One region of the Plantibacter sp. PA-3-X8 genome, then DNA from elsewhere that is predicted to be linked to it. Evidence: predicted binding sites of a transcription regulator. Region 1 holds the regulator's gene; the other holds the start of a gene.
The links. Region 1 encodes HrcA, which represses chaperone genes, less so after heat shock. Its sites were predicted from a motif close to TTNGCACTCGNNNNNNNCGAGTGCNAA; they were not measured.
Positions count from the first base shown of each region.

Region 2: groES (co-chaperone GroES) is a predicted target of HrcA. The motif match lies at 2,861-2,887, and genes of this name have one in related genera.

Region 1 is NZ_CP033107.1:2,688,419-2,693,692, forward strand. It holds gene EAO79_RS12735 (DUF1990 family protein) at 1-222, shown strand, start outside; gene hemW (radical SAM family heme chaperone HemW) at 233-1,459, shown strand; gene EAO79_RS19410 (DUF4870 domain-containing protein) at 1,529-2,086, opposite strand; gene hrcA (heat-inducible transcriptional repressor HrcA) at 2,303-3,325, shown strand; gene dnaJ (molecular chaperone DnaJ) at 3,380-4,501, shown strand; gene EAO79_RS12760 (16S rRNA (uracil(1498)-N(3))-methyltransferase) at 4,503-5,240, shown strand.
Region 2 is NZ_CP033107.1:1,998,627-2,003,900, forward strand. It holds gene tsaD (tRNA (adenosine(37)-N6)-threonylcarbamoyltransferase complex transferase subunit TsaD) at 1-729, shown strand, start outside; gene EAO79_RS09510 (DUF4190 domain-containing protein) at 824-1,561, shown strand; gene EAO79_RS09515 (class I SAM-dependent methyltransferase) at 1,600-2,805, opposite strand; gene groES (co-chaperone GroES) at 2,964-3,260, shown strand; gene rarD (EamA family transporter RarD) at 3,456-4,394, shown strand; gene EAO79_RS09530 (ABC transporter substrate-binding protein) at 4,582-5,274, shown strand, end outside.

The DNA of each region.
Region 1 (5,274 bases):
CCGGGTCACGTGAGCCTGGCCATCGGCACAATGGAGGGCGATCCGGAGAGCGGCGAGCAGTCCTTCACGATCGAGCAGCGCGAGGACGACTCCGTCTGGATCGTCGTGCGCTCGTTCTTCCGCCCGACGAAGGGTGCCGCGAAGCTCGTCGGCTCCAAGCGCCGCCGCAAGACCATGAACGACGCCTACCTCCGCGCACTCCTGCCGTCGCGCGGCGTCTGAGCGACGGACCGTGCCGAGCGCCCTCCCACTCGCCGATCCGGCCCCGTCCGACGGACTCCTCCCGGAGACGGCGGCCGTCGGTGCCCACGAGCGCAATTTCGGGGTGTACCTCCACGTGCCGTTCTGCCGGGTCCGATGCGGCTACTGCGACTTCAACACCTACACGGCGACCGAGCTCCGCGGCGCGAAGCAGTCTGACTACGCCGACGAGGCGGTCGCGGAACTCCGCTTCGGCAAGTCCGTCCTGGCGTCATCGACCGTCCCCGACCGTCCGGTCTCGACCGTGTTCTTCGGTGGCGGGACGCCGACCCTCCTCCCCGCTGACGACCTGGTCCGCATGCTCCGAGGCGTGACGGACAACTTCGACCTCGCTCCCGGCGCTGAAGTGACGACCGAGGCCAACCCCGACTCCGTCGACGCCACCTACCTCCGCACGCTCGCCGAAGCCGGATTCACCCGGGTGTCCTTCGGGATGCAGTCCGCCGTGCCGAGCGTGCTCGCCACCCTCGAGCGCACGCACGATCCGGCTCGGGTGCCGCTCGTCGTGCAGTGGGCTCGCGAGGCCGGCCTCGGCGTCAGCCTGGACCTCATCTACGGGACGCCGGGGGAGACCCTGGCAGACTGGCGCGTCTCACTCGAGACGGCGATCGCCTGCGCACCGGACCACGTGTCGGCTTATTCGCTCATCGTCGAACCCGGAACGAAACTCGCGCGCCAGATCCGCTCGGGCGTGGTGGGGACCCCCGACGAAGACCTGCAGGCCGACATGTACGAGCTTGCCGACGATCTCCTCACCGAGGCCGGCTACGGCTGGTACGAGGTCAGCAACTGGGCGACGGACGACACGCACCGCTCCCGGCACAACCTCTCCTACTGGACCGGCGAGGACTGGTGGGGTGTCGGCCCGGGCTCGCACAGTCACGTCGGCGGGGTGCGCTGGTGGAACGTCAAGCACCCGGCGGCGTACGCCCAGCGGATCGCGGCGGGGGAGTCGCCGGCCGCCGGCCGGGAGACCCTGGACGACGAGACGCGGGAACTCGAACGCATCCTGCTGCTCACCCGCACGCGGGACGGCATCCCGATCCGGACGCTCGCACCCGAGGCTCGCACGGCCGTCGCCGGGCTCATCGCCGAGGAACTGGTCGACGCACGGCAGGCCCTGCTCGGACGGCTGGAGCTCACGCGCCGCGGACGGCTCCTCGCCGACGCGGTCGTCCGCCGTCTGGTCGGCGACTGACCCTGCCCGAGGCGCAGAACAGCCCCGCCCGGCGGACCGGACGGGGCTGTTCTCGTGCGACTCGACGGATCAGGCCTTGATGAACTGGATCGTGAGCGGGTAGCTGTACAGCTCGCCCTTGTTCGCCTTGATCGCGGCGATGATGCTGAACACGATCACCACGACGTAGACGGCGATGATGATGAACAGACCCACGACGACGATCGTCAGGATCGAGCCGACCACGAGCGCGATCAGCATCGTCAGCTGGAAGTTCAGCGCGGTGAGCGTGTGCGCCTTGATGAACGGGCCGCGGTCCTTGAGGACCAGGTAGCCGATCAGCGGGGGGATGAATCCGAAGAAGATCCCACCGATGTGGATGAGCGTCGACCAGAGCTTCTCGTCCGACGGGCTCATGGGCTGAGCGGCGGCGTACGGCTGCTGGTACTGCGGGGCGCCTGCGGGCGGCGGCGGGTAGGAGCCTGCAGCGGGCGGCGGCGGCGCGTAGCCACCGGCGGGCGGGGGCGGGTAGGCGCCTGCGGGCGGCTGCTGCGGAGCTGCAGGAGGGGGCGTCGCGCCGTCTCCTGCAGGCGGAACCGACCCGCCCTTCGCTGGGTCGACGGGCGGCTGAGCGTTCGGATCGGACATCTTCGCACCTTTCACGGAGAGTGATATTCAATTGGTCCAGCTGAGCGTATCGCACCAGGTGTTGCTCATCAGGGACCCACGCCTGCGGCCAACGGTATTCCCGCGGCACGGGGCCGCGCAAGGGACGGCCGCGCGGAGGCCACGATATGATTGGCAGTCAGGGTCTTCGAGTGCTGATGGTCGGCGCTCCGAGGTGGATGACGGGAGGAGATCGAGATGGTGTCGGATCGCGGTCTCGAAGTGCTCCGCGTCATCGTGCAGGACTACGTCGCCTCGCGCGAGCCCGTCGGTTCCAAGACGATCGTCGACCGCCACTCCTTCGGGGTCTCCGCAGCCACCATCCGCAACGACATGGCGCAGCTCGAGGACGAAGAGCTCATCGCAGCTCCCCACACCTCTTCCGGCCGGGTGCCCACCGACAAGGGTTACCGGATGTTCGTCGACCACCTGGCCGACCGCCGTCCGCTGAACAACGCCCAACGGACGGCGATCGAGACCTTCCTCGGCGCGTCCGGCGACCTCGACGAGGTCCTGCACCGCACGGTGCGGCTGCTCTCGCAGCTGACGAACCAGGTCGCGCTCGTCCAGTACCCGATGTTCTCCCGGGCACGCGTCCGGCATCTCGAGTTGGTGAGCGTCACCCCGAACCGTGTGCTCGCGGTCATCATCCTCGACAACGGCCGCGTCGAGCAGCGGCTCATCGAGACGGAGAGCCCGGTCGACGACGACCTCATCTCGCGGCTCCGCTCGCTGTGCAACGAGGCGGTCGCGGGCCGTCCACTCCTCGACGCCCACGACGCGATCGGCGACGTCCCAGCCGACATCGCCGACCTCGATCGCGCGGCGGCCGTCCGCATCGTCGACGCGGTGCGCGAGCAGCTGTCGGCGCAGCGCCAGGACCGCCTCGTCATGGCCGGTGCCGCCAACCTCGCCCGCACCGAGGACGACTTCCCCGGCAGCATCTATCCGGTCCTGGACGCCATCGAGCAGCAGGTCGTGCTGCTTCGGCTCTTCGGTGAGATGGAGTCCGAACGCGACAGCGTGGTCGCCAGCATCGGGCGGGAGAACGCGTCGTTCGGCCTCGAGACCACGAGTGTCCTCGCCGGGAACTACCGTTCCTCTGGTGGCGAAATCGCCCGGCTCGGCGTCCTCGGCCCCACGAGAATGGACTACGCGAGCAACATGGCTGCGGTCCGCGCCGTCGCCAGGTACCTCTCGCGCATCCTCGACGCCGAGTGACGCATCCTCGTCGCGTCCCCCAACACCTTCCGCACCTCGAACGAAAGGCCCTCAGTGGCTGACTACCCCGACCACTACGCAGCACTCGGTGTCGCCAAGGAGGCGACGCCCGAAGAGATCAAGAAGGCGTACCGCCGCCTCGCACGCGAACTGCACCCCGACGTGAACCCGGGTTCCGACGCCTCGGAACGGTTCAAGGAGGTCACGCACGCCTACGACGTGCTGAGCGACCCCAAGCAGCGCCAGCAGTACGACCTCGGTCCGCAGGCTGGTGGGTTCGGTGGCGGCGACGCCGGGTTCGGCGGCTTCGGCGACATCTTCGACACCTTCTTCGGCGGTGGCGGCCAGCAGCGCGGACCCAAGTCCCGTCGCGCACGCGGGGAGGACGCCTTGTTGCGCGTCGAGCTCGACCTCGACGAGGTCATCTTCGGCACCCACCGCGACCTCGAGGTCGACACCGCCGTGCTCTGCAGCACCTGCAACGGCTCCTGCTGCCAGCCCGGCACCTCACCGGTGACCTGCGACATCTGTCACGGCACCGGCTCCATCCAGCGGGCCGTCCGCTCGCTGCTCGGCAACGTCATGACGTCGGCGCCCTGCGGCACCTGCCGCGGCTACGGCACGATCATCGCGACCCCGTGCGTCACCTGCCAGGGTCAGGGTCGGCTCCGTGCCCGCCGCACCGTCTCGGTCGACATCCCGGCCGGCGTCGACACCGGTCTGCGTCTGCAGATGCCGGGGAGCGGCGAGGTCGGCCCGGCCGGCGGCCCGAACGGCGACCTCTACCTCGAGATGAAGGTCAAGCACCACGACGTCTTCAGCCGCGACGGCGACGACCTGTTGTGCACGCTCGAAGTCCCGATGACCGACGCCATCCTCGGCCGCCAGGTCACCGTCCACGCGCTCGACGGTGACGTCGAGGTCGAGCTGCGGCCGGGCGTGCAGAGCTCTGAGGTCATCACGGTCAAGGACCGCGGTGTCACCCGTCTCCGCGGGAACAGCCGGGGCGACCTCAAGATCGGCGTCCAGGTCGTCACGCCGACGAAGCTCGACCACCGCGAACGCGAGCTGATCAAGAGCTTCGCCTCAGGACGACGCCAGGGTGCTCCGGCGCTCGCGCAGTTCCAGCAGGGCCTGTTCGCGAAGATCCGCGACCGCTTCCACGGCGTCGGTTGAGATGAGTTCGCTGTACCTCCGTGAGGATCTCGAATCGACCGGTGTCGGCGACTCGGTGACCCTCCGCGGGCCCGAGGCGAAGCACGCCGTCGCCGTGAGTCGGCTGCGGGTCGGCGAGACGACGTCGATCGGCAACGGCCGGGGCCTGATCGCGACCGGACCGGTCGTGCGCAGCGAGCCGGGGGAGTTGGAGATCCGCGTCGAATCGGTCGTGGTGCATCCGGAGAACCGTCCCGGGCTCGTCCTCGTGCAGGCGCTGGCCAAGGGCGATCGCGACGAACTCGCCATCCAGGCAGCGACCGAGCTGGGTGTCGACCGGATCGTCCCGTGGGGCGCCGAGCGCAGCATCTCGAGATGGCAGGGCGACAAAGCGGTCAAGGGCCGTGCGCGCTGGCAGCTCATCGTGCGGGAGGCGTCGAAGCAGTCGATCCGCGCACGGGTCCCCGAGGTGGCCGAGGTCGTCGACACCCGCGGACTCGCGTCGATCGTCGCCGGCCGGACCGTCCTCGTGCTCGAACCCAGCGCGGCACTCGCTCTCTCGGAGCTCGACCCGTCGGCCCTGCTCGCCGAGGAGCTCGTGCTCGTCGTCGGTCCGGAGGGCGGCATCTCGCCGGCGGAGCGCGAACGGCTCGAAGCGGCCGGCGCCATCGAGGTCCGGATCGGCTCGGGCGTCCTGCGCACCTCGACGGCAGGACCGGCGGCGATCGCCGCGCTCAACGTGCTGCTCGGTCGGTGGTGACGATTCACCAGCCCGCGCATGAGGCCGCCACGAA
Region 2 (5,274 bases), 690 kb from region 1:
TACGCCGTGAACCACCTCGTCGGTCACGTCGGCGCGGACGTCCTCGACTCCGAGGACGGGACGATCGAGTACCCGACGATCGCCCTGCTCGTGTCCGGCGGGCACACCTCGCTGCTCCTCGTGCGGGACCTTGTGTCGGACGTCGAACTGCTCGGCGAGACCATCGACGACGCGGCGGGCGAGGCCTTCGACAAGGTCGCGCGCATCCTGGGTCTGCCGTACCCGGGCGGTCCGCAGATCGACCGGGCGGCCGTCGGCGGCGACCCGAAGGCGATCCGCTTCCCCCGCGGACTCAGCCTGCCGAAGGACATGGAGCGGCATCGCTACGACTTCTCCTTCTCCGGCCTGAAGACGGCCGTGGCACGCTGGGTCGAGGCGAAGCAGGACGCGGGGGAGCCGGTCCCCGTCGCGGACGTCGCCGCCAGCTTCCGCGAGGCCGTCGTCGACGTGCTCGTCTCGAAGGCGGTCAAGGCATGCACCGAGCTCGGCGTGCCCCGCCTGCTGCTGGGGGGCGGTGTCATCGCGAACGCGCGGCTCCGCGAGGTGGCAGCCGAACGCACCGCCTCGGCCGGGATCGAACTCCGCATCCCGCCGTTGCAGCTGTGCACGGACAACGGTGCGATGATCGCCGCGCTCGCCGCGCAGCTCATCTCCGCCGGACACGAGCCGTCGTCGCTCGACTTCGGCGCGGACTCGACCCTGCCGGTCACCGAGATCCAGGTGCTCTGACCGCTCGACGAGCCGTCTCGCGGCCGTCGACCGGGTGCGCAGACGTCGGCGCATAGGATGGGCCGGTACCCGGTCACGGATCGAAGGAGCGGCGATGGATCAGCACGAGCACCCCGACGGACGACCTCAGCACCAGGACGGTGCGGTGGACGGGCAGTCGCGCCCGCCGCAAGCCGAGCAGCCGAACGGGCAGCCGCAGCAGCCGTGGGGGCAGCAGCCCCAGCCCCAGGCCCAGCAGCCCTGGTCGCCGTACCAGCCGCCACAGCCCTCCCAGCAGGCCGGCGTCGCGCCGCAGGGCCAGCAGCAGCCGTACCAGCCTCAGCCCTACGGCCAGCAACAGCCGTACCAGCCTCAGGGTCAGGCCTCCCCGCCGCCCACGGATTGGCAGCGCGGCGCCGGCGCGCCCGTCACGCCGCCGACGCACCCTGCCCAGCAGGGGGCGTCCCCCTCGGCGCCTCCGGCGGGTTGGCAGGGCGATCACGCGACCTATCTCCAGACGGTGCCGACGGCGGTCTACCAGGCGCCGAGCCAGGGTGGCTACGCCGCGTACCAGCAGTCGCAGACGCAGACCCCTGCCGCGTCGACCGGGACCTCGCGGAGCACCTGGTCGCTCATCACCGGTGTCGTCGGGCTCGTCGTGTCGGTCTTCGTCGGTTGGGGCTTCCCCCTGTCGATCGCCGCGATCGTGCTCGGGTTCGGAGCCAGGCGTCGCGAGCCGCAGGGCCGAGGTCGCGCCCTCACCGGCCTCGTGACCGGGTTCGTCGGCCTCGCCTGCTCGGTCGGCTGGCTCGTCTACAGCGTCGTCGTGATCATCGGCTACGTCTCGACCTGATCCTCCACAGGCGCTGCGGCCCGGCGGACGCCGTCGGGTCAGGCGTCGGCGGCCGGCGTCACCCGTTCGACGAGCAGCGCACTGTGTTTGCCGGCGATCCTCGTGAGGATGATCGTGGCCGAGCCGTCACCCTTGAGCGCGAGGCGCTTCCGGAACGCCGCGGGGTCGACGTCGACGCCGCGTTTCTTGATCTCGAGGACGCCGATCCCGCGATCACGCATGGTGCGCTTGAGGACCTTCTCGTCCATTGGCAGCCGTTCGAGGACCCGGAAGGTCGTGGCGAACGGCGAGCTCGTCGCGGTGTCGGAGGTCAGGTAGGCGATGCCCTGGCCGAGCATGCCGGCCTCCAACCGGAGGGCGAGGTCGCCGATGAGTCGGGCCCGGATCACGGATCCGTCGGGTTCGTGCACGTAGTCGCCGAGCTCCCGCACTGGGGCGTCGTCGGCGTCAGCCTCGGCGTGCAACTCGTGGTGGACGCCGTCCGCGAGGAGGAGCGCGGACCGTCGGACATCCGGACGGGCCAGCGGGCCGAACCAGAGCGCCATCTCGACGAGCTGTCCGTCGACCGACACCCACTGCGCCTCGGCGTCGTCGGGGATGAGGGAGCGGTCGAATCCGGGCCCGAGCTTGACGCCTGTGGGGAGGCGGGTCGCCGCACCGAAGACCAGGTCGAGGGACGGGGTGTAGTCGGCGGCACTCGACAGCCGCGCGGTGTCGGCGTGTCCTGCGGTGCGCCGCGCGGGATCGAACCAGACCGCGTCGAAGTCGTCGAGGGAGACGTCCTCGGCGGCGGCGTTCCGCACGGTCGCCGTGGGGAACGGAGCGAGGTTGTAGCTGGCGATGGCCGCGGTGACCTCGTCGATGTCGACCGCCGTGACCTCCAGGTCGAGCGAGGCCATGGCCATCGAGTCGGCGCCGATGCCGCTGCCGAGGTCGGCGATCCGCGTGAGGCCGGCCCGGGCGAACCGCCCGGCGTGCAATGCGGCGACGGGAAGGCGCGTGGCCTGTTCGAGCCCGGCCTCGGTGAACAGCATGCGGCCGGCGAACGGTCCGAACTTCCCGACGGCCTTCTGCCTGAGCCGCGACTGCGTGAGGACCGCCGCGACCAGCTCGGGGGAGTGGCCCTCCTTGCGCAGGCGCCCGACCAGGCGGACGGCCTCGTCCTTCGTCGGGTAGGGAGGGAGGGCGTCGAGGAGCCTGAGGCCGTCGGCCGTGAGGAGTTCGACGAGTTCCGAACGGTCCATGGTCAGCGGGCCTCGGGCGGAGCTAAATGCATCCGGCAACGGTAGCAGTCGCTGATTGGCACTCGCATTGCATGAGTGCCAGAAGATGCCTACACTGGAATCAGCACTCTCGCAGTGTGAGTGCTAACCACGTCTTCGTTTCAAGAAAGAGGTCAACCGTGTCGGTCTCCATCAAGCCGCTCGAGGATCGCATCGTCATCAAGCAGGTCGAGGCAGAGCAGACCACCGCTTCCGGTCTGGTCATCCCCGACACCGCCAAGGAGAAGCCCCAGGAGGGCGAGGTCGTGGCGGTCGGACCCGGTCGCATCGACGACAACGGCAACCGCGTCCCGCTCGACGTCGCCGTCGGCGACAAGGTGATCTACTCCAAGTACGGTGGCACCGAGGTCAAGTACGCCGGTGAGGACTACCTCGTCCTGTCCGCGCGCGACGTCCTCGCAGTCGTCGTCCGCTAGTCACCAGCGCACGGATCCGGCGGCCCAGGCCGCTCAACAGCCCGAATGGCATTCGCCGTTCGGGCTGTGTCCGTTTCCGGAGGGTGTCGCGGGGAGTCGCGGGTCTAGCCTGGACCAGTGCAGAACCCCAGCGATCCAGCCGACGTCGACATCCACCCCGTCACCGTCGACGGGGGAGACGACCGACGTGCGAGTGTGGCCGTACCCCAGCAGGGGAGCCGGTCCGGACTGCTCTCGGCGGTCGCCGCCTCCTGCCTCTGGGGAGCGCTCCCGCTCTACTTCATCGCCCTCGCACCGGCCGGAGCCTTCGAGGTCGTGGCGTGGCGGATCCTCTTCTCCCTCGTCTTCTGCGCCGTCCTCATCCTGGCGACCCGTTCCTGGCGTCGACTGTTCGGCATCCTCCGCCAGCGCCGCATCGTCCTGACGATGGGTCTCGCCGGAGCGCTCATCTACGTCAACTGGCAGACCTACGTGTACGGTGCGCTCAACGGCCAAGTGGTCGAGGCGTCGCTCGGGTACTTCATCAACCCGATCGTGACCGTCTTCCTCGGCGTCTTCTTCCTCCGTGAGCGGCTGCGTCCGGCCCAGTGGGCCGCGGTGGTCGTGAGCGTGATCGCGGTCCTCGTCCTCGCGATCGGGCACGGCAGCGTCCCGTGGATCGCCCTCATCCTGGCCTTCTCGTTCGGCCTCTACGGCTACATCAAGAAACTCGTGGGCGGCTCGGTCGACGCCGTGTCCGGGTTGACGCTCGAGACCGTGTGGCTGATGCCGGTCGCGATCGCCCAGCTCATCGCGGTCGGCGTGACCGGTGGGCTGACCATCGGCACCGCGGGTGTCGGGCACGCCCTGCTGCTCGTCGGCGCCGGTGTCATCACCGCCGTCCCACTCCTGCTGTTCGCGGCGGCGGCCCGCCGCCTCCCGCTCACCTGGATGGGTTTCATCCAGTACTTCGCACCGATCATCCAGTTCGTCGTCGGTGTCGCCGTCCTGCACGAGGCGATGCCGCCGGAGCGCTGGTTGGGCTTCGGTCTCGTGTGGCTGGCGCTCGCGATCCTCACCGTCGACATGCTCGTCGCCTCAACGCGGGGTCGTCGGGCCGCCGGGGCCGAACGGCGCCGCTCCACGCGGGTCTGAACAGCGGATTCCAGCGCTGATCGCGCGACCACTGCAGGAAAAGCGCGAAACAGGCCCTCCTGAGGTAACGATTTGGTCGTGTTACACGCTTGTAACGTCAACGACATTGTCCAGCGCACGTGCAGCGGATAACTTGACTCAACGGCAGCCCCTGGAGCTGCCACTCTTCTGACAAGCAAGGAGTACCATGAGCGTCTTTTCGAAGGCCACGGCCGCTCGCTCCCGCCCACGTTCCATCGTTCTCGGTGGTATCGCACTGATCGGAGCCAGCGCGCTGGTCCTGAGCGGTTGCGCCTCAAGTGGTAGCGGCGACAGCGGCAGCAGCAGCAAGCCTGCTGGCGACCTGACCCTGAAGCTCGGCACGGCGTTGCCGCAGACCGGTAACCTCGCGTTCCTCGGCCCGCCCGAGGAGGCCGGTGTCGGTCTCGCGGTCAAGGAGGTCAACGACGCCGACCTCGGCATCAAGATCGACCTGACGCTCGGCGACTCGGGTGACTCCGACAACAAGGCGTACGCGACCGAGGTCCCCCGTCTGCTCTCCGAGGGCGTCACGGCCATCATCGGTGCAGCGTCCTCGGGTGTGTCGAAGCTCTTCATCGACGAAGTCACCGGCGCAGGCGTCATCCAGTTCTCCCCGGCGAACACCTCCGCGGACTTCACGACGTGGGACGACAACGGTCTCTACTGGCGGACGGCGCCGTCCGACGTGCTGCAGGGCGAGGTCCTCGGGAACCTGATCGCGGAGGACGGCAACGCCACCCTCGGCATCATCTACCTGAACGACTCGTACGGCACCGGCCTCGCGAAGTTCACCAAGGAGGCGTTCGAGAGTGCCGGCGGTGAAGTGGTCGCCGAGCAGTCGTACAACACCGGTGACACC